DNA from 4 places in the Streptomyces sp. NPDC015661 genome. Region 1 is predicted to be linked to each of the others. Evidence: riboswitches for the same ligand, from Rfam matches in the RefSeq annotation. Region 1 holds a riboswitch; each other region holds the start of a gene.

Evidence for each region. A riboswitch is a leader RNA that binds a small molecule or an ion and turns the genes downstream of it on or off. The one in region 1 is predicted to bind cyclic di-AMP.
Region 2: it holds a riboswitch for cyclic di-AMP, as region 1 does, so the genes downstream of both, ACF07V_RS25520 (M23 family metallopeptidase) here and ACF07V_RS05035 (transglycosylase SLT domain-containing protein) in region 1, are expected to answer to the same signal.
Region 3: it holds a riboswitch for cyclic di-AMP, as region 1 does, so the genes downstream of both, ACF07V_RS20755 (peptidoglycan DD-metalloendopeptidase family protein) here and ACF07V_RS05035 (transglycosylase SLT domain-containing protein) in region 1, are expected to answer to the same signal.
Region 4: it holds a riboswitch for cyclic di-AMP, as region 1 does, so the genes downstream of both, ACF07V_RS33595 (M23 family metallopeptidase) here and ACF07V_RS05035 (transglycosylase SLT domain-containing protein) in region 1, are expected to answer to the same signal.

What each region holds. Positions count from the first base shown of each region.
Region 1 is NZ_JBIBST010000002.1:117,942-122,141, reverse strand. It holds gene ACF07V_RS05040 (phosphoribosyltransferase family protein) at 1-1,036, shown strand, start outside; gene ACF07V_RS05035 (transglycosylase SLT domain-containing protein) at 1,020-1,886, opposite strand; cyclic di-AMP (ydaO/yuaA leader) riboswitch at 1,891-2,055, opposite strand; gene ACF07V_RS05030 (hypothetical protein) at 2,432-3,034, shown strand; gene ACF07V_RS05025 (phosphocholine-specific phospholipase C) at 3,094-4,200, opposite strand, start outside.
Region 2 is NZ_JBIBST010000009.1:285,108-289,307, reverse strand. It holds gene ACF07V_RS25530 (M16 family metallopeptidase) at 1-399, shown strand, start outside; gene ACF07V_RS25525 (M16 family metallopeptidase) at 396-1,793, shown strand; cyclic di-AMP (ydaO/yuaA leader) riboswitch at 1,993-2,157, shown strand; gene ACF07V_RS25520 (M23 family metallopeptidase) at 2,170-2,940, shown strand; gene ACF07V_RS25515 (GntR family transcriptional regulator) at 3,131-3,814, shown strand; gene ACF07V_RS25510 (HPr family phosphocarrier protein) at 4,009-4,200, opposite strand, start outside.
Region 3 is NZ_JBIBST010000007.1:297,786-301,985, forward strand. It holds gene ACF07V_RS20750 (SGNH/GDSL hydrolase family protein) at 1-700, opposite strand, end outside; gene ACF07V_RS20755 (peptidoglycan DD-metalloendopeptidase family protein) at 853-1,797, opposite strand; cyclic di-AMP (ydaO/yuaA leader) riboswitch at 1,802-1,974, opposite strand; gene ACF07V_RS20760 (tyrosine-protein phosphatase) at 2,331-3,152, shown strand; gene ACF07V_RS20765 (DUF6126 family protein) at 3,159-3,314, opposite strand; gene ACF07V_RS20770 (helix-turn-helix domain-containing protein) at 3,334-3,963, opposite strand; gene ACF07V_RS20775 (aspartate aminotransferase family protein) at 4,039-4,200, opposite strand, start outside.
Region 4 is NZ_JBIBST010000016.1:20,484-24,683, forward strand. It holds gene ACF07V_RS33585 (PrsW family intramembrane metalloprotease) at 1-128, shown strand, start outside; gene ACF07V_RS33590 (aldo/keto reductase) at 161-1,108, opposite strand; gene ACF07V_RS33595 (M23 family metallopeptidase) at 1,156-2,253, opposite strand; cyclic di-AMP (ydaO/yuaA leader) riboswitch at 2,265-2,412, opposite strand; gene ACF07V_RS33600 (PP2C family protein-serine/threonine phosphatase) at 2,614-3,828, opposite strand; gene ACF07V_RS33605 (MFS transporter) at 3,965-4,200, opposite strand, start outside.

The DNA of each region.
Region 1 (4,200 bases):
GCGCGATCTCGCCGCCGTGGAGGAGCGGGAGCACGCCGAGCTGGAGCAGCGCTCCCTGCGTTACCGGGGGAGCCGGCCGTCGGTGCCCCTCGAAGGGCGGACGGTCGTCGTGGTCGACGACGGGCTGGCCACCGGGGCCACGGCGCTGGCGGCCTGCCGGGTGGTACGGGCCCGGGGCGCGGCCCGGATCGTCCTCGCGGTCCCGGTGGCGCCGCGTGGCTGGACGGCCCGCCTCGGTGGCGAGGCCGACGAGACCGTCAGCGTGCACGCGCCGGAGCTGTTCTTCGCGATCGGGCAGTTCTACCGGGACTTCTCGCAGACCCCGGACGCCGAGGTGATCGCCTGCCTGGAGCGGAACAGGGCCACGCGGGCCCCCGTCGTGCGGGACACGGACGTGAGGATCCCGGTCGGCGGGGTCACCCTGAGTGGGCGCCTGGCGGTGCCCGAGGACGCGGGCGGCATCGTCCTGTTCGCCCACGGCAGCGGCAGCAGCCGCCACAGCCCGCGGAACCGGGCCGTCGCCGCGGCGCTCAACCGGGCGGGCCTGGGGACGCTGCTCTTCGACCTGCTGACCGAGTCGGAGGCGACCGACCGGGCGCATGTCTTCGACACCCCGCTCCTGGCCGGAAGGCTCGCCGGGGCCACGGAGTGGCTGGCCGCGAGGCCCGAGAGCACGGGACTCCCGTTCGGGTACTTCGGCGCCAGCACGGGCGCGGCCGCGGCGCTGTGGGCGGCGGGCGATCCCGCGTCCCCGGTGAGCGCCGTCGTGTCACGCGGCGGCCGGCCGGACCTCGCCGCCGAGCACCTGGCCCGGGTGCGTGCCCCGACGCTGCTGGTGGTGGGCGGCGCGGACGCGCTGGTCCTGGACCTCAACCGGCGGGCCCTGGCCCTGCTGCGCTGTGAGAACCGGCTCTCCGTCGTGGGCGGCGCCGGTCACCTCTTCGAGGAGCCGGGTGCCCTGGAGGAGGTGGCGGACCTCGCCACCTCCTGGTTCCAGGAGCACTTCCGGCGGCAGGCGGTCAGTACGCCGAGTTGACGTTGTCGATGGAGCCGTAGCGGTCGGCCGCGTAGTTGCAGGCGGCGGTGATGTTGGCGACCGGGTCGAACAGGTCCATGGACGTGCCGGGCACGTGGTAGGCGAGGAAGGTCGGCTCGATGACCTGGAGCAGGCCCTTCGACGGGGTGCCGGCGACGGCGTTGGAGTCCCAGAGGTTGATGGCCTGGGGGTTGCCGGAGGACTCGCGCATGACGTTGCGGAGGATCCCGTCGTAGGAGCCGGGGATGCCGTGCTGGCCCATGATGGCCAGCGACTCCCGGATCCAGCCGTCGAGGTTGTCGGCGTAGTTGGTGGCGGCGACCGGGGCCGCCTTGACGGCGGCCGGGGCGGCCGCGGCGGCCGAGGCGCCCGCACCGGTGGCGACGGCGGGGGTGGCCGACCGGTGCGCGGAGCGGCTCGCGCGCTCCGTCGTGGCGGACTTCTTCGCCTTCGCGGGGGCTGCCTTCGCGGAATCCCGACGAATCGTCAGTTCGAGACCGGGGCGAATGAGTGACGGATTGTCACCCACGACGCTCTTGTTGACACGGTAAAGGCTCTTCCAGCCGCCCTGAATTCCCTTCTTGTGGGCGATCAGGGAAAGCGAGTCGCCGCTCACGACGGTGTACGTGTGCGCGGCGGCCGGGGCGGCGGGCGCCTTGGCCGCGACCGGCGCGGCGGGGGCGGCGAAAGACTGGGCGGCGATCTGCGGGGCGCCGGAGACGGGCGCCGCGCCGGCGACGGCCGGGGCGATGAGCGGCAGGGTCAGGGCGGCGCCACCGGTGCCGACCAGGGCGAGGCCGCGCGAGACGCGGACGCGGCGGGGGCGGCGGTGCTTACCGTGAGCAGGCATGACGGTTTCCTCTCCGGCGCCTGCGGGGTGAGCTGTCGGGTTCGGACGGGAGCTGTCCGGCCGCGCGCACGCGGCTTCACCCCGAGCCGTTCCGGAATCCGGACCGGCGTATTCGTGGGTCCCCCGCTCCTGCCGTCGGGTGAAAAGGGAGGTTTAGCGAGCGGCGGCAGGATTGGGCGTTCCGCTCGAATGGAGGTGACCGTAGGCCAGTAATGCGACGGATAACAAGGGGAGTGGTTGCCGTGTGCCGTTAAATGGATCAATGAATTCGGTGAATTCAAGATCGATGCCGTCCCCGGGGTGCCGAACTTCCTTGTCCGGTACGGGGTGGGGGAAGGAGTCGCCGGGCGACCGGGTTGCCCGAGTGAGTCGCATCACCCGGAGTGCAATGTCCGAATTTGGGGTGTAATTCCGGGGTGGGTAATTAGGGGGGGAATCCCCGCGATGGGGCGTGTTCCTCCCGGCGACTCTCCGAGTGGGAGCAAAAGTCGCAAAACCGACATTCGTCTTGAAAGATGGAGGGAGTCGACCCAGGAGCCACCCCCATGCCGCCTTCCACCTCCCAGCTCAGCCCCGACGCCCTCGACCGCGAGGCGGCCGCCCTCTTCGAGAGCGCCACCTGGCAGCGGATCGTCACGGACTGGAACGCCCCGGAGCCCTCGCCACCCGCGGAGGAGGGCTGGCGGGAGCTGCTCAGTGTGCCCGTGGACCGGCTCGTCGCCGACGCGCTCGCCGCCCTGCCGCCGGCGCTGCCCGTCGAGCGCCGGCTCCCGGGGCGCCTCGGAGCCGTACTGCCGGACCGGCTGCACGCCTGGCGCCGCATCGGACAGCCCGAGCTGCGCCCCTCGGTCCACCTCGGCTACGCGCGCCTGGTGCTGACGGAGTGGGGCTGGCAGAACGCCCCGTACAAGCTGCGGGACGTGCGCGGCGCACGGTGCGTCTGTGGGGCCCTGCTCGCAGCCCACCGGCTCGGCTACGGCGGCGCGGACACCATGAACGAGGCGGCCGCCTGGATCATGACCGAGTTGCGCTCGCGGGGATGGCAGGAGCTGATCGGGCCGTGGAACCGGGCCCCCGGCCGTACGGCCGCCGACGCGGTCGCCCTCCTCGACGCCACGGTCCGCCGCGCCGCGCTCGCCGGCCGCTGACGGCACGCCCGGGATCCGGACGGCGACCGCACGGCCGCCGCCCGGATCCCGGGGCGGGATCAGCCGCTGACGCTCGCGGCGCCGGTCTCGATGTGCCCGGTGTACCGGCGCGACCAGGTTCCGTCGATGTCGGCGGAGATCGTGAAGTCGTACCAGCCGCCGTTGTACGCCACCGCGTTGAAGAAGTCCTCGCGGCTGGAGTTCGCCGGCACCGTGTACGTCCACGGGCCGTCGGAGCGGTAGGCGTTCGAACGGATCGTGAAGGTGACGGGACCGGCCGAGGTGTTCGTCATCCTGAACCACAGGGCCGTCTTGCCCGTCCCCGCCTCGGGCGCGAAGCGGGCGGCCACCTCGACGGCCTTGCCCGCCTTGGACGCGTCCCCGATGAACCGGCGCAGGAAGCGGTTGGGGCCCATCATCGAGATGTCGTACTTCCCCGAGCCCGAGCCGAGTCCGATGTTGAAGTAGTCGGTGGCCGTGCCGCCCGGGTCGACGGTGTACTGCCAGGCGGCCGTGTCCCGGTACTGGTGCGGGTGGATCGAGAAGTGCGCGGAGCGCTTGGCCTCCGTGCCCTGGTTGGTCATCGAGAACCAGGCCAGGATCTTGCCCGCGGCGCCGAACTCGAAGCGATCGAGGTTGCCGTTCACCTGGTACGGCAGCGCGCGCGCCGGACGGGTGCCGGACTCCTGGGCGGGCAGCGCGTTGTTCTGGGGCGCCGGATTCGGCAGCGGGCCGCAGGTGGCCTGCCCGATGACCTTCGCCGTCGAGGGGAGGCCGGCGGGCACTCCGTACACCGGGTGGGCGAAGTCGAAGACGCCGGTCAGATCGCCCGTCACCTTCCGCCGCCAGTCGCTGATGTTGGGGCAGGTGGCCGGGGTGCCGAGCGCCGTCGTCCAGGTCTCCATGAAGCGCAGCACCGAGGTGTGGTCGAAGACCTCGGAGCTCACCCAGCCGCCCCGGGTCCACGGGGACATGACAATCATCGGGACGCGGAAGCCCAGACCGATCGGCACGCCGTCGAGGTACTCGCCCGGGGTGCCCGGAGGGGCGACCGGCGGCGGCACGTGGTCGAAGAAGCCGTCGTTCTCGTCGTAGTTGAGGAACAGCACCGTGGAGTCGAACACCTCGGCGTTCGCCGCCAGCGCGCGGTAGACGAGGTCGACGAA
Region 2 (4,200 bases), on a different contig from region 1:
CCCTCGCTCGGCTGGCTGGACGTCAAGACGTCCGGAGGCGTCGAGGTCCCGCAGATCGAGGCGGCCGTCGACGAGGAGCTCGCCCGGTTCGCCGCCGAGGGCCCCACGCCCGAGGAGATGGAGCGCGCGCAGGCCCAGTTGGAGCGCGAGTGGCTGGACCGGCTCGGCACCGTCGCGGGCCGCGCGGACGAACTGTGCCGGTTCGCCGTGCTGTTCGGCGACCCGCAGCTCGCCCTGACCGCCGTCGACCGCGTCCTGGACATCACCGCCGAGGAGGTGCAGGCGGTCGCCGCGGCCAAGCTGCGCCCCGACAACCGCGCGGTGCTCGTCTACGAGCCCCTGGCGACCGAGCAGAGCGACCACGCCGACGGCGATGACGAAGAGGGAGCGGACCAGTGACCGACGCCGCCGTGTCTTTGACGAGCATGGACTTCCACCCGCAGCCCCGGCCGGGCACCGCGAAGCCGTGGGCCTTCCCGGCCCCCGACCGGGGGAAGCTGGACAACGGTCTGACCGTGCTCACCAGCCACCGCCCCGGCCAGCAGGTCGTCGCGGTGGAGATCTTCCTGCCCGCCCCGCTGGACGCCGAGCCCGCCGGGCTCGACGGTGTGGCGACCATCATGGCCCGCGCGCTCTCCGAGGGCACCGGCGAGCACAGCGCCGAGGAGTTCGCGGCCGAGCTGGAGCGCTGCGGCGCCACGCTCGACGCGCACGCCGACCACCCGGGCGTACGGGTCTCCCTGGAGGTCCCGGTCTCCCGGCTGCCCAAGGCGCTCGGCCTGCTCTCCGAGGCCCTGATCGCCCCGGCGTTCCTCGACACCGAGGTCGAGCGGCTGGTGCGCAACCGCCTCGACGAGATCCCGCACGAGACGGCCAACCCGGCCCGCCGCGCCGCCAAGCAGCTCTCCAAGGAGCTGTTCCCGGCCGAGTCCCGGATGTCCCGGCCGCGCCAGGGCACCGAGGAGACCGTCGCCGCGATCGACGCCGCCGCCGTCCGCGCCTTCTTCGAGGCGCACGTGCGGCCCGGCACGGCCACCGCCGTGGTCGTCGGCGACCTGACGGGCGTCGACCTCGACAAGGTCCTCGCCGAGACGCTGGGCGCCTGGACCGGTGAGCCGGCCGAGCCGCTCCCGATGCCGCCGATCACCGCCGACGACACCGGACGGGTCGTCATCGTGGACCGTCCCGGCGCCGTGCAGACGCAGCTGCTCATCGGCCGGATCGGCGCCGACCGGCACGACCGCGTCTGGCCGGCCCAGGTCCTCGGCACGTACTGCCTCGGCGGCACGCTGACCTCGCGTCTGGACCGGGTCCTGCGCGAGGAGAAGGGCTACACGTACGGCGTGCGCGCCTTCGGTCAGGTGCTCCGCTCGGACGCCGGGGGGAACGGCGCCGCGATGCTCGCCATCAGCGGATCCGTCGACACCCCCAACACCGGCCCGGCACTTGAGGACCTGTGGAAGGTGCTGCGCACCCTCGCCGCCGAGGGCCTCACCGACGCCGAGCGCGAGACGGCCGTGCAGAACCTGGTGGGCGTGGCGCCGCTCAAGTACGAGACGGCTGCCTCCGTCGCCGGGACGCTCGCCGACCAGGTGGAGCAGCACCTCCCGGACGACTTCCAGGCCCAGTTGTACGCGCGCCTGGCCGAGACCGGCACGGTCGAGGCGACGGCCGCCGTGGTCAGCGCCTTCCCGGTGGACCGTCTTGTCACCGTGCTCGTCGGTGACGCGGCGCAGATCGCGGAGCCGGTGCGCGCCCTCGGCATCGGTGAAGTGACCGTCGTGACGGGCTGATTCAGGCCCGAGGCGACAACAGGAGGACCCCGACGACCTAGTTCGTCGGGGTCCTCCGCTTTGTCCGTATTGCAATCAAGGATGATCATTTGCCCTGTGGCATGTCTTACAAAAGGCGTGTCTGGTTGGTGATTGAAAGACGATCCGCATAGCGTCGGTCCGGCTGTCCGTCAGTTGCACGTGCCGCATCCGCGGCATCGGACAGTCATCGCCGAGTCCCCGTCAGGCGCGAGCCTGGGGAGCCGGGGACCCACATGTAGTCCCTGGGGTGAATCGGGCGCCTTCGTCTCGACGGAGGGGCTCGTAGGAGACCTTCCTGCTCCGAACCCGTCAGCTAACCCGGTAGGCGAGAAGGAAGGAAAGGATCAGCCTCTACATGGCGTTCACCCGTGCCACCGGGAAGCATCGTGGTCCGAGCCGGATGGCGCGCCGCAGCGTGGGCATCGCCGGCGTCGCGACCCTCGCCACCACCGGCGTCATCGGAACCCTCGCCTCCCCGGCGCTCGCCGCCGACACGGACAACCGCTCCGTCGAGGACACCGGCCTCACCCAGGTGATCACCGAGGACTCCCTCGTCGACCCGATCAACGCCCAGGCCGCCGCCCAGGAGCAGGAGGCCGACGAGGCCATCGCCAAGGCGAAGGCCAAGGCCGAGGCGAAGCGCAAGGCCGAGGCCCGCGCCAAGGAGATCCGCCTGGAGCGCGAGCGCGCCGCCCGCGAGGCCGAGCGCCGCCGCCTGGCCTCCTTCCAGCTCCCCGTCGCCGGCTCGTACGTCTCCACCGGCTACAAGACCGGCGGCTCGCTCTGGTCCTCCGGCAGCCACTCCGGCATCGACTTCCACGCCGCCTACGGCACCCGGGTGGTCTCCGTCGGCTCCGGCACCGTCGTCGAGGCCGGCTGGGGCGGGGCGTACGGCAACAACATCGTGATCCGGATGAACGACGGCACGTACACCCAGTACGGCCACCTCTCCTCCATCGGGGTCTATGTCGGCCAGACCGTCGAGCCGGGCCAGCAGATAGGCGTCTCGGGCTCGAGCGGCAACTCCACCGGCCCCCACCTCCACTTCGAGGCGCGCACGAGCCCCGAGTACGGCTCGGACATCAACCCCCTCACGTACCTCCGCGCCCGCGGCGTCCAGGTCTGACCCGACCCCGCCGCGCACCGCGTCGCAAAAGCCCCGGCTCGTACTGAGCCGGGGCTTTTCGCTGGCCAAAAGATATCCATGGATTCCGCTGGGGCATCGGAAATTCCGGCGCGCTGCAATAGAGTCGCAGATCGGGCGCAGAACAGGCGCCGAAGGAATTGACTCGCGCGGACCAAGGCGGAGGTCGGACATGCGCATTCCCGCGCACTCGGTATGCACGGCGATCCGGGACGACATCGTCTCCGGCGTGTTCGAGCGGGGCAGCCGGCTGACCGAGGAGCAGCTCGCCCGGCGGTACGGGGTCTCCCGCGTCCCGGTCCGTGAGGCGCTGCGCACCCTGGAATCGGAGGGCTTCGTCGTCACCCGGCGCCACGCGGGCGCCCATGTCGCCGAGCCGACCGAGCAGGAGGCGGCCGATCTGCTGGACATGCGGGCGCTGCTGGAACCGCTGGGGGCCGCGCGGGCCGCGCAGCGGCGCACCGAGGCGCACCTCAAGGTGCTGCGCGGCCTGGTCAGGCTGGGGCAGGAGCGGGCCAGGCGCGGGCAGGGCGAGGATCTGCGCTCGCTGGGCGGCTGGTTCCACGAGACCCTCGCCCAGGCCTCCGGAAGCCCGGCCCTGACGGCGCTGCTCACCCAGCTGCGGCACAAGATCGCCTGGACGCACGTGGTGGACCAGCCGGCCCAGCCGGTGGAGGCCTGGGCCGAGCACGGCGCGATCGTGGACGCCGTGGCGCGGGGCGACGCCGAGCGGGCGAGGTCGCTGACCGCGCTGCACGCGGAGCGTTCGCTGTCGCTGCACCGGCTCAAAATCCCGGGGCGCGGCCGTGTGAGGGTTTCGCAACATGCCGTCAACACGGCGAGTGCCCGGAATTAACACGCACACCGTATACAAAGAATAGGCATTCGGCCGGGGTGTTTGTGCTGCCCCGAAATGGGTCCGGAAATGGGTCGTGAAGTGGGTCTGGAAGTAGGCCCGGAAGTAGGCCCGGAAGTGGGCCCGGTCATGCGAATGGCCGTGGCCGCCGGAATTTTCGGCGGCCACGGCCATTCACCGTAGGGGGACCGGGGTCAGACGGTCTCGGGGAGCTCGTCCAGGCCCTCGGCGACGAGCTTCGCCAGGCGGTCGAGGGCGGCCTCGGCGCCGTCGGCCTCCGACGCGAGGACGATCTCCTCGCCGCCCTGCGCGCCCAGGCCGAGCACCGCGAGCATGGAGGCGGCGTTCACGGGGGTGCCGTCGGACTTGGCGATCGTCACCGGCAC
Region 3 (4,200 bases), on a different contig from region 1:
TGGCCCAGTGGATGTCGTCGCGGCGCACTTCGAGCGTGCCGCGCGGCGGGACCGGCGGCCAGGGCTGGTCCGGGTCGGCGGGCACCGGCATGCCGAGGACCTGGGCGGCGCGCAGGGCGACGCGGGTGTGTCCCTCGGGCGAGAGGTGCAGCCGGTCGTCGTCCCAGGCGCGCCGGTCCTGGACGGACTTGAGCGACCAGAGGTCGAGGACCGGGCAGTCGTAGCGGTCCGCGATGGCCCGGACGTGTCCGTTGTAGGTGGCGATCTTGCCGCGCAGGTGCTTGAGCAGGGTCACGTCGCGGGTGTCGAAGCCGGTGGTCACCATGACGGTGCCGACGGCGGAGGTCAGGTCGGCGACGGCGCGCTCGAAGCGCTCGGCCACGTCGTCCGGGTCCGTCCCGGGGCGGATGATGTCGTTGCCGCCCGCGCAGAAGGTCACCAGGTCGGGGGCGAGTTCCTTCGCACGGGGTACCTGTTCCGCCACGATCTGGTCGAGGAGGCGCCCGCGTACGGCCAGGTTGGCGTAGCGGAAGTCGTCGTGCTCCGGCAGCTGGTCGGCGAGCAGGACCGCGAAGCGGTCCGCCCAGCCGACGTACGTCCCGTCGGGCCCGGGGTCTCCGACGCCCTCGGTGAAGCTGTCACCGATCGCCGCGTACGACCCGAATGCGTTCTTGTCTGTTGATGTCGAATCGTCTGCCACGGAAACACATCCTTCCCTTTCGGATGTGACCTACGCGACCGTAAGGAAGGGTTGACGGAGGGTGACATATGCCACCGATAAAGATTCCGCCAAGCCGGAATACGCCGGAAGCCCGGCACCTGCGTGCCGGGCCTCGGGAGGGCGACGTGGCGTCAGATGTTCACGCCGTGCTGGCGCAGGGCGGCCAGCGGGTCGATGTCGGAGCCGTACTCCGGCCCGGTGCGCATCTCGAAGTGCAGGTGCGGGCCGGTGACGTTGCCGGTCGCGCCGGAGAGGCCGATCTGCTGGCCGCCGGTGACCGTCTGGCCGGCGGAGACGGAGATCGAGGAGAGGTGGGCGTACTGCGAGAAGGTGCCGTCGGCGTGCTGGATGACGACCTGGTTGCCGTACGCGCCGCCGTCGCCGGCGGAGTAGACGGTGCCGGGGCCGACCGCGACGACGGTGGTGCCGGTGGAGGCGATGAAGTCGACACCGGTGTGGTAGCCGGAGGACCACATGGAGCCCGCGGCGCGGTACGGGGTGCCGATGCCGCCGCTGACGGGGGCGACCCAGCCGGAGGAGGAGGTCGTGCCGGCCGACGAGGAGGACGACGAAGAGGAGGAGGTGGTCGCGGCGGCCGGGGCCGAGGAGCGCTCGCTGCTGCGGGAGGCGCGCGGGGCGTCGCCGTTCTTGCCGGAGCTCTGCGTGCTCTTGTGCGCCTTCGGCGCGGTGGCCTTGGCGGTGCTCTTGGCGCCGAGGGTGAGCTTCATGCCGGGCAGGATCAGCGAGGGGTTCTCGCCGATGACCTGGCGGTTGTCCTTGTACAGCTTCTGCCAGCCGCCCGCGAGGTGGTGCTCGGCGGCGATCTTCGACAGGTAGTCGCCCCGGACGACGGAGTACGTCTTCGGCGCGGCCTTCGCGGTGGCGGGCGCGGCCTCGACGGCGGCCTTCACCTGGGCGACGGCGGGAGCGGCGGCCGGGGCGGCCTGCTCGGCGGCGTGGGCGCCGGTGGCTCCGAGGAGCGGGAGGGCGACGACGGCGCCGCCGGTGCCGGCGGCGGCGATGCCACGGGTCAGGCGGTTGACCTTGGGGCGGCGGTGCTTACCCTTCGCGGGCATGGCGAATTCCTCTCCGTCGCCTGCGAGGTGAGCTGTCGGGTTCGGACTGGAGATGTCCGGCCGCGTTCTCACGCGGCTTCACCCCGAGCCGTCCTTCTTCGAGGGATCGGCGTACTTACCTGGGTCCCCCGCTCCTGCCTCGTACGGGTGAGTGCGGATTCCGGGCGGTGGCAGGATTCGGCGGTCCGACCGGAGTGAGCGCGACGCTAGACGAGTGGGGTCGGCGTGAACAAGCCACGCTTTTCAAGTGCTCGCGGATCGCGTGATATCCGGCCGGAATTCCGGTCACCCTCCGTGGATGACGGTCCCTCGATCTCCTTTTCCCGGGGGGTATTTGGAAAAGACGATCAGGCACGGTCCGTCACGTTTATGACGCTGCTCACGCGCCGATCCCCATCTCCCCTGCAAACGGGGCGGGTTATACCGAACAGCTCAATACGGACAGATCACCCATTCCCGTCCGAGGGGGTGCGTGTTCCGGCCCCCACCCGAGATGATTGCCCCAGGAACCGATCGACAGAACAGGAGCAGCCGTGACGCAGCAGCTGCCGCAGGTCCCGCCCGCCGAAGCCGACGAGCCCGAACTGACGGAGGTCCGCAACTTCCGGGACGTGGGCGGCCTGCCGACGGCGGACGGGCGCGCCGTCCGCTCCGGGCGCCTCTTCCGCAGCGGCCACCTCGCCCACGCGACGGAGGACGACGCCGCCTTCCTCGCCTCGCTGGGCCTGCACACCGTCTTCGACTTCCGCAACGAGGCGGACCGGAGGATCGAGGGCGCGGACGTCGAGCTGCCCGGCGTGCGGAACGTGAACATACCGCTCAACGACCCGGCCGACGGCAAGGAGTTCTGGAAGCTGGTGCGCGACGGCGAGATCGCGCAGCTGCGGGAGATCCTCGGCGACGGCAAGGCGGCCGCCCGAATGTCCCATTCGTACCGCAAGAACGTGCTGGAGCGGACCGAGGAGCACAGCCGTCTCCTCCACTCCATGGCGGAGGAGAGCGTCCCGGCCCTGCTGCACTGCGCGGCCGGCAAGGACCGGGCAGGGGTCGCCATCGCGATCACCCTGCTCGCGGTCGGGGTCGAGCGGGAGGCGATCGAGGCGGACTACGTGAAGTCGAACGCCCCGCACCGCCGCTACAAGGTGCGCCGCAGCTCCACCTCCCCGGACGCGATGTCTCCCGAGGTGATGGAGCTGCTCAGCCCGCTCTTCGACGCGCGGGTGGAGTATCTGCGGGCCGCGTTCGACACGATCGAGACGACCTGGGGCTCGGTGGACGGCTACCTCACCGAGGGCCTGAAGCTGGCCCCGCAGACCCGCGAGCGGCTGCGGGAGCGCCTCCTCACCGAGGCGTAGCCCCGGCTACTGGTTCTGCCCGCCCAGCACGAAGAGCAGGTAGAGGAAACCGGCGAAGAGGTGGCCGGCGATCAGATAGGCGAAGAGCCGGAGCACGAGCCCCTTGGGGAACTTGCCTTCACCGCGCTCCTCGCCGGTGACCGGTACGGACTTCTCGGACATGTCGGTCCTTTCTGGTGCGTCAGCGCCGGTGCGGGGTCCCGTCACCGAGGCACAGCTCGGCGGCGGGGCTCTGCATCAGGGTGTGTACGAAGAGCAGCTCGGCCCCGCCGGGTGTGGCGGCGCCGATCCGGTGCGGGGTGAGCGAGTCGAAGTGCGCGCTGTCCCCGGGGTCGAGCACATGGACGGCCTCGCCGAGCGCGAGCCGCACCCGCCCCTCCAGGACGTGGATCCACTCCTCACCGGGGTGGACGCGCACGATGTCGGCCCGGGTGGCGTACGGCACGTGGACCCGCAGGCACTGGAGGGCGCGCCCGGCGCCGCCCGCCTGCCGGTAGATCCAGCCGTCGGCCTCGACGGGTTCGGAGCGGCCGGCCCGGACGACGGGATCGCGTTCGGGGGGCGTCTCCCCCAGGAGCTCGGAGACCGTCGTACCGTAGATACGGGACAGGGCGAGCAGCATGGGCAGCGAGGGCTGCCGGTTCCCGGTCTCCAGGCGCGAGAGGTGGGCCGGCGAGAGACCGGCCCGCTGGGCGGCGGCCTCCAGGGTGAGTCCCCGGCGGCGGCGCAGGGCCCGCAGCTGGGGGGCGACGTCGGGCAGGACGTCGGGGGTGACAGGGTCCGGGGAGGTGTCCCCGGGGACGTGGTCCATGCGTCCATTCCGCCAGGTTCGTGCCTCTGAGGCAAGTTTCTTGCCTCAGAGGCAAAACCCGCGCCGTGGCAGGCGTCAGCGCTGTGCGATCGCCTGCTTGACCAGCGTCTTCCCGAAGTCCCACATCAGCCCGCCGCCGCCGTGGGCGTCGTCCATGACCTCGGTGAAGGCGGTGACGAACCGGTCCACGTCCGCCTCGTCGACGACCAGCGGCGGGATCAGCTTGATCACTTCCAG
Region 4 (4,200 bases), on a different contig from region 1:
TGCACCACCTCTGGCAGCGCCGCGCGGTCGCCTCCCCGGCCCTCACGTACGCGGCGCGGGCGACGGGCCGGGCCTGGGCGCCGCCGCAGTACCTGGACTACGACGGCTACAACCCGTACCGGAGTTAGGGGCTGTCCGGCGGGTCAGGGCCGGATGGGTTCTAGGCCTCCGAGGCCTCGGTCAGCAGCTTCAGCTCGGCCTCCGTCAGCTTCAGGTCGGCCGCCGCGACGAGGGCCGGGAGCTGTTCGACCGTGCGGGCCGAGGCGATCGGCGCGGCGACGGTCGGCCGGGCGGCGAGCCAGGCGAGGGCGACGGTGGCGAGCTCCGCCTCGTGCGCCTCGGCGACGGTGTCGAGGGCGGAGAGGACGGCCCGGCCGCGCTCGGTGTCCAGGTGCTTGGCGGCGCCCGCGGCACGGACGCTGTCGATGTCGGCACCGGGGCGGTACTTGCCGGTGAGGAAGCCGGCCGCGAGCCCGTAGTACGGGACGGCCGCGAGCCCGGCCTGCTCGACGGTCTCCAGGAGCGGGCCCTCGTAGGTGTCGCGGGAGACCAGGTTGTAGTGCGGCTGGAGGGCGACGTAGCGGGTGAGGCCCTCGGCCTCGGCGAAGTCGAGGGAGGCGCGCAGCCGCTCCGGGGAGATGTTGGAGGCGGCGACGGCCCGCACCTTGCCGTCCTTCACCAGCTGGTCGAGGGCGGTGACGATCTCCTCGACCGGGACGGACTCGTCGTCGAAGTGCGTGTAGTACATGTCGATGTGGTCGGTGCCGAGGCGGCGCAGGGACTCCTCCGCGCCCGCCTTGATGGTGGGGGCGGAGAGGCCCTTGAAGCGGGGGTGGGCGCCGACCTTGGTGGCGACGACGATGTCGGAGCGGTTGCCCCGGGAGGCGAGCCAGCGGCCGATGACGGTCTCGGACTCGCCGCCCTCGTTGCCCTCGGCCCACGCGGAGTAGACGTCGGCGGAGTCGACGAAGTTGCCGCCCGCGGCGGCGTAGGCGTCGAGGACGGCGAAGGACTCGGCCTCGTCGGCGGTCCAGCCGAAGACGTTGCCGCCCAGGGCCACGGGGAAGACGTGCAGGTCGGAGTCGCCCAGCGTGCGGAGAGAAGTCATGCGTGGATCAACCACGCCCGCCGCTGGGCCTATTCCGTGCGGGTGCCTCAGAGGCTGAGGCCCTTGGAGCGGAGCCAGGCCGCCGGGTCGATGCCGTCGCCGCCGGCGGTGTGGACCTCCATGTGGAGGTGGGCGCCGGTGACGTTGCCGGTGGCGCCGACGCGGCCGATGGTCTCGCCGGTGCTCACGGTCTGGCCGGCGCTGACCAGCATGGACGAGAGGTGGCAGTACCAGACCTCGGTGCCGTCCTCCAGCTCCAGGACGATCCGGTAGCCGTAGGAGCCGGACCAGCCGGCCGACTTGACGGTGGCGCCGTGGACCGCCTTGAGCGGGGTGCCCGTGGGGGCGGCGAAGTCGAGGCCGGTGTGGTAGCCGGAGGACCACATCGAGCCGGCCTGCATGTAGGTGGCGGTGAGGGTGTACGAGGAGACGGGCAGCGAGTAGCTGGCGGCGAGCTGGGCGAGGCGCTCGGCCTCGGCCGCCGCTTCCGCCTTCGCCCTGGCCTCCGCCTCGGCCTTCGCCTTGGCTTCCGCCTCGGCCTTCGCCTTCGCGTCGGCGGCCGCCTTCTCCGCGGCCGCTTCCTTGGCCGCGGCCTCCGCGGCGGCCTTCTCGGCGGCCGCCTTCTCCGCGGCGGCGAGCTCGGCGGCGTCGGCGGAGGCCTGCTGCTGCTCGGCCTGCTGGAGGATGCGGGCCCGCAGGGCCTCGCCCGCGGCGGGGGCGGCGGCCTGCTCGGTGCCCTCGTCGGCCGCGGTGGTGTACGTGGCGGAGGTGAGCGGGTTCGGGTTGGCGCGGTCCGCGCTGACGGGCGCGCTCTCCTCGGGGAGGAGGTCGCCGACGCCGGGGAGGTCGTGGGCGTCCGGCAGGTCAAGGTCGGGGAGGTCCGGCAGCGATATCGCCACCGGGGGCTTCTCCTGCGCGGTGGCGAGGCCGCCCGCGCCGACGGCGGCGATCACGCCGACGCCGAGGACGGTGGAGGAGCGGGCGAAGTTGGAGCGCTGCTTGACGACCCGGTGCCGGCCGCCGGAGCGGCTCTCGGCGCGCAGGGAGCCCTCGGTGGGGTTCCACTCGGTGCCCGGGGCGGCGGGACCCGCACCACCACCGAAGGCATCGAAGGGGGCTTCGGGTGCGGGGGTGTTGGACGCCACGGGGGCGCGCTCCTTTCCTTCCGTCTCGCCTACCGGGTTAGCTGACGGGTTCGGAGCGGGAAGGTCTCCTACGGGCACGCTCGCACGAGTGCGAAGGGGCCCGATTCACCCCAAGTGGTGGTTCCCCGGTTCCTTTTCAGGATTCGGCGCGTGCGCACGGTGCCGCCTCTTGCGACGGCTGGGACGACCGCGCTGCGTTATCGAACGTTAATAGACAGGGGGTCCCGATTCCAAGCCGTTGCCCTTGATCATTCGTTGAATTGAGAGGTAATGGCCCGACTTGACCCCCCTTCAGAGCGAGCCCGTCAAACACTCGCGATCTGACGTTATGTCAATTGTTATCGCAGTGACACCCTTCGACTACGCCTGGTGACCGGACCCGTCCGGCGGCACCACCGGCATCGTCCGGCGCCGCTCGGGCTGCCCCGTCGCCGGGCGGCTCACCGCGAGCAGCGCCATGTCGTCGGTCGCCCCGCCGCCCGTGTGCAGCCGTACGTCGTCCACGAGCGCGTCGAGCAGCTCCTCGGGCCCCGGGAAGATCCGCCCGGCCAGCCGCGCGGCCGGATCGTAGAAGACGCCCTGCGCGTTCCGCGCCTCCGAGAGGCCGTCCGTGTAGAAGAGCAGCGTCGCGCCCGGCGGGAACGGCCGTCCCTCGGCCCGGTCCGGCCACGGCGCCAGGTCGCCCATCCCGAGCGGCAGCGCCGCCTCGCCCGGCTCCAGGGACTCCAGCCGCCCGTCCGCGTGCAGCATCAGCGGAGGCGGGTGCCCGCGGTTGACGACCCGGACGAAGCCGTCGAAGGTCCCGGCTCCGTCGGAGCGCGGGATCTCGGCGAGCACCGCCGTGGTGAACCCCTCGAAGGCGTCGAGCCCGTCCCGGCGGGTGCCCTCCCGGGCCAGCGCCCGTTCGAGCCGCTGCGCCACGCCCTCCAGGGTCCGCTCCTGCTCCGCCGCCTCCCGGAAGGCCCCGATGACGACGGCGACGGCCTCCACGGCGTCCATCCCCTTGCCCCGGACGTCCCCGACCACGAGCCGCACCCCGTGCGGGGTGTCCTGGACGGCGAAGAGGTCCCCGCCGATGAACGCGTCGGCCTGCGCCGCCTCGTACCGCGCCGCGCACTGCAGCCCGCCGATCCGCTCGGCGGGCATCGGCAGCACCGCCTTCTGCGCGGTCTCCGCGATGACCCGCGCCGAGGCGAGCCGCTCGCCGCTGCGGCGCACGACCCGGTTGATGAGGAGCGCGAGCGCGGAGACGGTGACGACGGTCAGGGTCTCGGTGAGGGCGGGGATCTCGTCGACGGTGCCGTTGTAGACGTGCAGCCCGATCGAGGCGAGGACGGCGGCGATCCCGGTGAGCAGGGTGGTCAGCAGGGAGAAGAAGGGTGCGGCGATCAGCGGGGCGGCGGAGAAGAGCGGCGCCGCCGTGTACTCGGGCGGTGTCGCCAGGTCGAAGACGACACCGCCCAGGATGACCAGCGGGGGCAGCGCGCGGATGAACCGCCGGGCGCCGCCGTACGCGGGGCGGCCGCTCTCACCGCCCCGCCGCCCTCCGCCCGCCGCTCCTAGGGGGTGCCCCACCTGTGCTCTCCTGCCCGGTCCGACCGGCCGCGGTCCGCACCGCGCCCTCCCAGGGTGGCCGCCGCCGGACGGGGCGGCGACTCCCACGGGGCCGAGTGGCGTACGGGGGCGGCCGGCCGCCCCACCCCCGACGGCCTCAGTCGGCGTCCAGCCGCCCACTCCGGCCGAGCAGCGCCATCGCCGCCGCGCACACCAGGCCCACCGCGCACAGCACCAGCCACGGCAGCGCCGACCAGCCGGTGACGTCGAGGAGTGCGCCCGTCCCCAGGTTCCCGAGGGTGATCCCGACCCCGCACACGGTGTTGTAGAGCCCGTAATGGGTGGCCACCCAGCGGCCCCGGGACAGCGCGACCACGGTGTCCATCTCGTACG